Regions from separate parts of the Frateuria sp. GZRe12 genome, predicted to be linked through region 2. Evidence: predicted binding sites of a transcription regulator. Region 2 holds the regulator's gene; the other holds the start of a gene.
The links. Region 2 encodes FliA, which starts transcription of late flagellar genes. Its sites were predicted from a motif close to TAAAGTTTNNCNNNCNNNGGCCGATAA; they were not measured.
Positions count from the first base shown of each region.

Region 1: a site for FliA is predicted at 1,852-1,878, ahead of ACFWZ4_RS04025 (HD-GYP domain-containing protein). Genes of this name have one in related genera too.

Region 1 covers NZ_JBHZGI010000001.1:892,920-897,106, forward strand. Annotated here, with positions in the region: gene ACFWZ4_RS04010 (diguanylate cyclase domain-containing protein) at 1-431, opposite strand, end outside; partial or broken gene ACFWZ4_RS04015 (helix-turn-helix transcriptional regulator) at 683-826, opposite strand; gene ACFWZ4_RS04020 (lysostaphin resistance A-like protein) at 978-1,721, shown strand; gene ACFWZ4_RS04025 (HD-GYP domain-containing protein) at 1,983-3,191, shown strand; gene ACFWZ4_RS04030 (class I SAM-dependent methyltransferase) at 3,489-4,187, shown strand, end outside.
Region 2 covers NZ_JBHZGI010000007.1:127,154-131,340, forward strand. Annotated here, with positions in the region: gene flhF (flagellar biosynthesis protein FlhF) at 1-316, shown strand, start outside; gene ACFWZ4_RS14925 (MinD/ParA family protein) at 313-1,257, shown strand; gene ACFWZ4_RS14930 (RNA polymerase sigma factor FliA) at 1,259-2,065, shown strand; gene ACFWZ4_RS14935 (chemotaxis response regulator CheY) at 2,115-2,522, shown strand; gene ACFWZ4_RS14940 (protein phosphatase CheZ) at 2,519-3,160, shown strand; gene ACFWZ4_RS14945 (chemotaxis protein CheA) at 3,177-4,187, shown strand, end outside.

The DNA of each region.
Region 1 (4,187 bases), on a different contig from region 2:
ACAGGCATCGCAATCAGCATCCAGCCCAGCGCGGCGGCGAGGAACGCGCGCCGCCCGGGAACAAAGATCATCAGCATCGCCAGGTACACCACGAACAGCGACGAGATCGGTGGCAGGTTGTCAATCAACCGCACGTCCGGCGACAAGCTTGCTTGCGCGGTGTAGAGCCACGCAGGCGCGATCAGTGCCAGGGCCGAGGCGCCCAGTGCGATCCGCGTGATGCCGAGCACCCATGTCGGTCGCCGCAACAGCGCCACGATCAGTCCGCCGAACAGCAAGCTCGCCAGCGGTGGAACGATCATGTCCATGGGGTGATGGACCCGGCCCAGCCAATGGATGGCCGTCGCACAGACGCCCGCGAGCAGCGCCAGCGAAAGCATGACCAGCATCGCGACGCGGACGTAGTGATCGTTTGGATCTTGCGCGGGCATCCGGGAGACCAGGGGATCGCTTCCGAGTCTAGTCGAGATTGCGTTTCCCCCATTTCTGGAGGCAGGCGCGAACGAGGGCCCAGTGTTATCGGCCCGGGCGCCGTTAAATGAAGTCCGTAAAGCGGGTCCGCGGCCAAGCGGCCGCGCCTACCGCCCGCGCGGCCATGGGCCACCCAGTCCATGTACGGGACCGCGGTCGGCCACGGCGCTCAGACCGCTCGCTGGATGAGGCGTAATTTTGTCGTACCTGCTCAAGCGGTGATGCGCGTGATCCGTTCGACGGCCTTGCCGAGCGCGCGATGGGCTTCCTCGAGGTCGTAGTCCGCCTGCAGCCCCAGCCAGAAGCGCTCGCTGGCGCCCAGTGCCGTCGCCAGGCGCACGGCGGTGTCCGCGCTTGCTGTTGCGACCAGTACCGGCGCCATGGGCATCTGAGGTGCTTGATCGACGGCGGGGCAGCAGGTCAAGTGCCCAAGGGGGCGCTGGTCCCCCTTCTTGCGCGTCGCTACAGTGCCGACATCCGGGCAGCGCCGCCTGAGAGAGAACGCCATGACGCTTCGCCCGTACGCCGACCGGCATCCGATTCCCGCCGCCCTCCTGTGCGCGGGCCTGCAAGTCGGCCTGACCTTGCTCATCCTGGCGCTCGGCAAGCAGTACGCGCCGCCCGAGGCCTACGGCAAGGTCAAGCTGCTCGCCTTTGCCTCCACGGTGATCCTGCCGCTGCTGCTCACCCACGCGCTGGGGTTGTGGCGGGAGGTCGGCTTCAATCGCATCAGGCCGACCGGGTTCTTCGCCGCCTGCCTGCTGCCGGTGCTCCTGTTCGCATCCATGGGCGTGCGCCTGCCCGCGGGAGGACTGGGCGGCGACCTGCTGATCCAGTTCTTCAACGCGTTCGGCGAGGAACTGCTGTTCCGCGGTGTCATTTTCCTGATCCTGCTTCGCCTTCCGCTGTGGCAGGCCATCACCCTCAACGGCCTGCTGTTCGGCTCGATGCACCTCATCCACGGCTACATGGACGGCAACTGGGGCCATGCGCTGGTGTGGGCCCTGATGAGCTCGTGCGCCGGCATGATGTTCGCCGCGGCGCGCGCCAGCACCGGCAGCCTGTGGCTGCTCATCGGGCTGCACATGATCCTCAACCTGGCCAGCATGTACTCCAACATCGAGGCAGCGGCGGGTGCGCTGGTGCTGCAGCGCGCGGAGTGGGCGATCAAGGCGGTGGAGCTGGGGCTGGCGCTCTATCTCGTGGCGGCGGCTTCCCGCCGCGGCGCGCTGGCGCAGGGCACGGCCTAGCCTTTTCCAGGCGCGGTCAACCATGGGCGGGGTCACCGAACCGCGGGCCATCCGCTCGTGCAGTGCGCAGGAACCGAGGGCCACGCATCAACCGACGACCCGCGACAGGCGCCCGCCCTTCCCGCCGCGCTCAAGCTAGCCGGCGTCCGGCCGATATCCGCCTTTGGCGTTCCGTACCGAAGGCCTGCCTCCCGCAAAGGGCAGCCCCTGCTCCCCAGAATGCCGACACTCGTCCGACCAGCGCAGAAAGCACCCAGAGACATGAAGTCGCCGCTGACAAAGATTCCCGCCACCCAGGCCACGCTGGGCATGTACGTACGGCGGATCGATGGACGCTGGCGGGACCATCCGTTCTGGCTCGGCGCCTTCCGCGTGGCCGATGCGCCGACGCTGGAACGGCTGCACGCGATGGGCCCGATAGGCATCTGGATCGATACCAGCAAGGGAGCGGACGAACCGGCGCCGGCATCGTCGGTATCCCGACCCGAGGATGAGCCGCCGCCTTGGTCGCCCGAGCCGCCCCGACCGGACGCGCCGCGCACGGCTTTCGGCGACGATGTCGTCCGCGCCGAAGCCCTCCGCGACCGCGCCAAGGCCGCCGCGCGGGCGCTCTTCGACGACGCGCGGATGGGCCGGGCGCTGCCCGTCGAAAACCTGGCCAGCGTGATCGATGAGATGGACCGCGCGATCGCGCACAACCCGGCCGCCCTGCTCAGCGTGCTTCGCCTGAAGAACAAGGACGACTACACCTACCTGCACTCGGTCGCCGTCGCCGCGCTGATGATGGCACTGGGCCGGCGCCTCGGCTTCGAGGGCGCGGCGCTGGCGGAGCTCGGGCTCGCCGGGCTGCTGCACGACATCGGCAAGGTCGGCGTCCCCGATGCGACGCTGAACAAGCCCGGCCGGCTGGGGCCGCTGGAGTGGGCCTCGGTACGCCAGCACCCGGAGATCGGCTGGGACATCCTGCGGCGCGAGTCGGCGGCGGGCCCGGTGGCGCTGGATGTGTGCCTGCACCACCACGAGAAGACCGACGGCAGCGGCTACCCGCACAGGCTGGGCGGCGACGCGATCAGCCAGGTCGCCCGCATGGGCGCGATCTGCGACGTGTACGACGCGATCACCTCCGACCGCCCGTACAAGCGCGGCTGGGAACCGGCCGACGCGATCCGCCGGATGGCCGAGTGGCAGGAAGGCCACTTCGACCGCGACATCTTCCACGCCTTCGTAAAGCTCGTCGGCATCTATCCCGCCGGCACCGTGGTGCGGCTGGCCTCCGACCGGCTCGCCGTGGTGCTTGGCCAGAGCGCGGGCAGCTCGCTCACCCCGACCGTGCGGCTGATCTGCACCGTGCCGGAGGGCGAGCCGCTCGAGCCCGAAGTGCTGACGCTGGAAGACGGCGGGGACCGGATCGTCGGTATCGAGGATGCGGCGCAGTGGGGCGTGCAGGCGGCGCAGTTGTTGCGCGAATAGTTTGCCTTGGGGGTGAAGGGCCCTCACTCCATCTGACCCGGGGTCGCCCCGACCCGGCTGGTGCATGGCACGCCAATGGGGTCCGGTTTACCCACGGCAAGCCAGCACGACCGACGTCCATGGCTGGCCGGGCCGGCTCCAAGCAGCGTGAACGACGTGACCCCTGGCGGCTTCCCTTGAGCGGAGATCGCCTCCATGCGTGGCGCTCGCGTCCGACCCGCGCGGCGGCCGGACACTTCGTACGCACGCGCCAGGGAGTAGGCTCCGGCCCCGATGCCAACAAGGGAGGCCCGAGCCATGGTGCTGCACAACCGCCGATCGATCCCCTGGCTGGCCAGCGTGGTGCTGGCCGCCGTGGCCACCACCGCCGTGGCTGCGGCACCCGCCACGCCCGCCGCAGCCTCGCTGCAGCAGGCAGCCGCCGGCAGCTGGCGCTCCGACGCCAACAAGGCACGGGACGTCTACCGGCATCCGGTGCAGACCCTGCAGTTCTTCGGTCTGAAGCCCGACATGACCGTGGTCGAACTGGCACCGGGCAGCGGCTGGTACACCGAGATTCTCGCGCCTTACCTGGCTGCGCACGGGCATCTCATCGAGGCCACCTCGCCGGGCGCCAGCGCGTTCACCGCCAAGCTCAAGGCCATGCCGACCGTGTACGGCAAGGTCGGCCCCATGGTGGACTTCGCGCCGCCCGGGCAAGTCCGGCTTGGCCCGGACGGCTCGGCCGACATGGTCCTGACCTTCCGCAACACCCATGACTGGCTCAACCAGGGACCGGACACGCTCGCCGCGGCCTTCAAGGCCGCGTTCGCCGTACTCAAGCCCGGAGGCGTGTTCGGCATCGTCGAGCACCGCGCCAGGCCCTTCGCCGATGCACGGCAAAGCGCCCGCGAGCTGCACCGGATCCCCGAGGACTACCTCATCGCGCTGGCCCTGAAGACCGGCTTCCGCCTGGACGGCGTCTCCGAGATCAACGCCAACCCCAAGGACCCGGAG
Region 2 (4,187 bases):
CCTGGTGCTGGCCGCCAATGCGCAGGCGCAGTCGCTCGAGGAAGCCGTGCGCGCCTACCTGCCGGCCAAGCCGCACGCGGCGATCCTGACCAAACTCGATGAGGCGCCCAGCCTCGGCGGCGCACTGTCGGTGCTGATCCGCCACCAGCTGGCGCTGGACTACACCACCGACGGCCAGCGCGTGCCCGAGGACATCGCTGCCGCCGATGCACGCCTCTTGGTGTGCCGCGCCGCGCAGGCGCTCAAGGGCAATGCGCCGGCCGCGGACGAGGCGGTGCTGGCCGAGCGTTTCGGGACGATGGTGGCCCAGGCATGAGCGGAATCCTTGCAATGAATCAGGCGTGGGGCTTGAAAGACATGTTCAACGCGATCACGGGCGAGCGCGACAGCGCGCCGCCCGCACCGCACCGGCCGCACCAGGCGGCCAACGCAGGCGCGCCGCGCCGCCGCTGCCGCGCGATCGCGGTGGCCGGCGGCAAGGGCGGGGTGGGCAAGACCACCGTGGCGGTCAACCTGGGCATGAGCCTGGCGATGGCCGGGCGCGAGGTCATGCTGCTGGACGCCGACATGGGCCTGGCCAACGTCGACGTGCTGCTCGGCCTGGCGCCCTCGCGCCACCTGGGCCACCTGCTGGACGGCACGGCCACGCTGGAAGAATTGGTACTGGACGCCCCGCACGGGCTGAAGGTTATCCCCGGCGGCTCCGGCGCGCGGCGCCTGGCGCAGCTGGGCAACGGCGAGCATGCCGCGGTGATCCGCGCGTTCGACGAGTTGCCGCGGCCGCCCGACTACCTGCTGGTCGACACCGCCGCGGGCCTGTCGGACAACGTGGCGATGTTCGCCGCGGCGGCCGACGACGTGGTGCTGGTGGTCTGCGACGAGCCGGCCTCGCTCACCGACGCCTACGCGTTGATCAAGGTCCTCTCCCGCGACTTCGGCGTGCGTCGCTTCCGCTTCGTCGCCAACCTGGTGCGCAACCTGGGCGAGGCCCGCGCGCTGCACCAGAAGCTGGCCAAGGTCAGCGACCGCTTCCTGGACGTGGTGCTGGACTTCATGGGTTTCGTGCCGCAGGACGAGCGGCTCAAGCAGGCCATCCGGCGCCAGAACGCGGTGGTGGACATGTGGCCGGCGGCGCGTTCGTCGCAGGCATTCAAGCAATTGGCAGGTGCGGTCGATAACTGGGAGGAACCCGCGCGCGCGGGCCTGGACCGCATCGCATTTTTCGGTGGCCAGGCCGTGACGGCGTCGGGGTGGTGACATGAGCGTGGCATCGGAATATCTCCAGCTGCAAAAACAGAGTGCAGATGAGTTGGTGCGCCAGCACGCGCCACTGGTGCGTCGTATTGCCTATCACCTGATGGGTCGTCTTCCCCCCAGCGTGGACGTGGGCGACCTGATCCAGTCCGGCATGATCGGCCTCCTCGAGGCCGCGCGGCACTACGCCACCGACCGCGCCGCCAGCTTCGAGACCTACGCCGGCATCCGCATCCGCGGGGCCATGCTGGACGAACTGCGCAAGACCGACTGGACCCCGCGCTCGGTGCATCGCAAGGTGCGCGAAGTCGCCGAGGTGGTGCGCCAGATCGAGATCGAGACCGGCGCCGACGCCGAAGATGCCGAAGTCATCAAGCGCCTCGGCGTGAGCGCGGAGGACTATCACCAGATCCTCGCAGACGCCGCCAGCGCGCGCCTGCTCAGCCTCACCGCGCCGGACGACGGCGACGGCGCGCCGGCTTTCGACGTGGTCGACCAGGGGGCCTTGGGGCCGGCCGAGAGCATCGAGCAGGAGGGCCTGCGCCAGGCTTTGATCGACGGCATCTCCGGCCTGCCCGAGCGCGAGCAGCTGGTCATGTCGCTGTACTACGAGCAGGAATTGAACCTCAAGGAAATCGGCGCCGTGCTCGGCGTGACCGAGTCGCGCGTGTGCCAGATCCATGGCCAGGCGATCGTGCGGCTGCGTGCGCGCATGGGCGACTGGCGCGACGGCGTGCAGGGGGAGCCGGAAACCGGCACCCGCAAGGGCAAGGGCCGCCGCGCTTCCTCCGACCGTTCCGTCTCCCGCTGACCCCTTCGACTTCCGACCCTTCGATCCCCATTCCCTACCAGAGGAACCAATGGACAAGAACATGAAAATCCTCGTGGTGGACGATTTCTCCACCATGCGGCGCATCGTCAGGAACCTGCTGGTGGAGCTGGGCTTCACCAACACGCTGATCCAGGAAGCCGACGACGGCAACAACGCGCTGACCATGCTCAAGAGCCAGCCGTTCGACATGGTCGTGACCGACTGGAACATGCCCAACATGACCGGCATCGACCTGCTGCGCGCGATCCGCGCCGAGCCCTCGCTCAAGGGCCTGCCGGTGCTGATGGTCACGGCGGAGAACAACCGCGACCAGATCATCGCCGCGGCCCAGGCGGGCGTGAACGGCTACATCGTCAAGCCGTTCAACGCGGTCACGCTGAAGGAGAAGCTCACCAAGATCTTCGAGCGCCTCGCCGCCGCGGGGGCCAGCGCATGAGCGCCGTGCTTTCCACCTTCGACGAAACCGCGCTGCCGCAGGAGCTGCAGAACCTGCTCAACAGCGAAGACGGCGCCGCGTTCGAGCACGCGCTCGATGCACTGGTGCGCCAGCGCGAGCAGCACCTGTTCCGCGCGCTGGGCCTGCTCGCGCGCGACCTGCATGGCGCGGTCAGCCGGCTCGGCAACGACCTGGCGCACGAAGGCGTGCCGGGCAGGGTCGCCGACGTGCGCAAACATCTGAACGACGTGCTGGAGATGAGCGCCCAGGCGGCCCATCGCAGCATCGATTTCGCCGAACGCATGAGCCCCGAGGCCGACGCGCTGGCGCAGAGCGCCGAACAGGTGCTCGCCTCGGCCGCCCCGTACGATCCGGTCGCGGACCTGGCGCGCCAGGCCGGCAACTTCGCCGGCGCCTGCCGCGAAGGCCTCAACGACATGGTGATGGCGCAGTCCTGGCAGGACCTCTCCGGCCAGCGCATCAAGAAGGTGGTCAATTTCATCGAGTCGGTGGAGTCGTCGCTGCTGGAGCTGGTCCGCCTGACCGGCGCGCTGTCCGGGCGCGAGCCGCCGCCGGTGGTGGAGAAGATCTCCGGCCAGGACGAGGCGGACCGGCTGCTCAGCGAATTCGGCTTCTGAGCGCGGCGGGATGAGCATGGATCCCTCGCTCGACGCCGAACTGCGCGACGATTTCCTGGTCGAGGCCGGGGAACTGGTCGAGCGCCTGTCGGAACAGCTGGTCGAGCTGGAGGCCAGCCCGCGCGACGCCGACCTGCTCAACGCGGTGTTCCGCGCGTTCCACACGGTCAAGGGTGGCGCGGGTTTCCTCGCCATCGAGCCGATGGTGCAGCTGTGCCATCACGCCGAGGACCTGCTCAACGTCGCCCGCAACGGCGCGCTGGTGCTCGATTCGGCCAGGATGGATGCGCTGCTGGAAGCGCTGGACCTGCTCAACGCGATGATGGATGCGCTGCGTGGCGGCGCCGCGATGGCCATGCCGCCGCCGGCGCTGCTCAAGCGGCTGACGCCGGGCGCCGTGGCGCCCGCACCTGCACCCGCCCCGGTGGCGGCGCCGGCCCCCGCGCCGGCCGACGGCAGCATCGACGACAGCGAATTCGAAGCGCTCCTGGACAGCCTGTACGGCACGGCGGCACCAGGCACGGTCGCGCCGGCGCCTCCGGCGCCTGCGACCATCAACGACGACGAGTTCGAGGCGCTGCTGGACAACCTGCACGGCACGGGAGCGCCCGGCGCCACCGCCGCGCCGGCACCGAGCACGACCATCGGGGACGACGAGTTCGAGGCACTGCTCGACAACCTGCACGGCAAGGGCGGCACGCCCGGCGCCGCGCAGACGCCGGCTTCGGTACCGGCCCCGGCGCCCGCTCCGGCACCGGCACCGGCCCGTGCCGCCGCGCCCGCCGAGACCAGCGTGCGTGTCGACACGGGCCGGCTCGACGCGCTGGTCAATCGTGCCGGCGAACTGGTGCTGGTCCGCAATCGCCTGCAGAGCCTGGCCCAGAAGAGCGGCGACGAAATGCTGGCGCAGGCCGCGGCTGAACTGGACCGGGTCGCCGACGAGATGCAGGGCGCGGTGCTGTCCATGCGCATGCAGCCGGTCGGCCGCCTGTTCCAGCGCTTTCCGCGCATCGTGCGCGACCTCGCC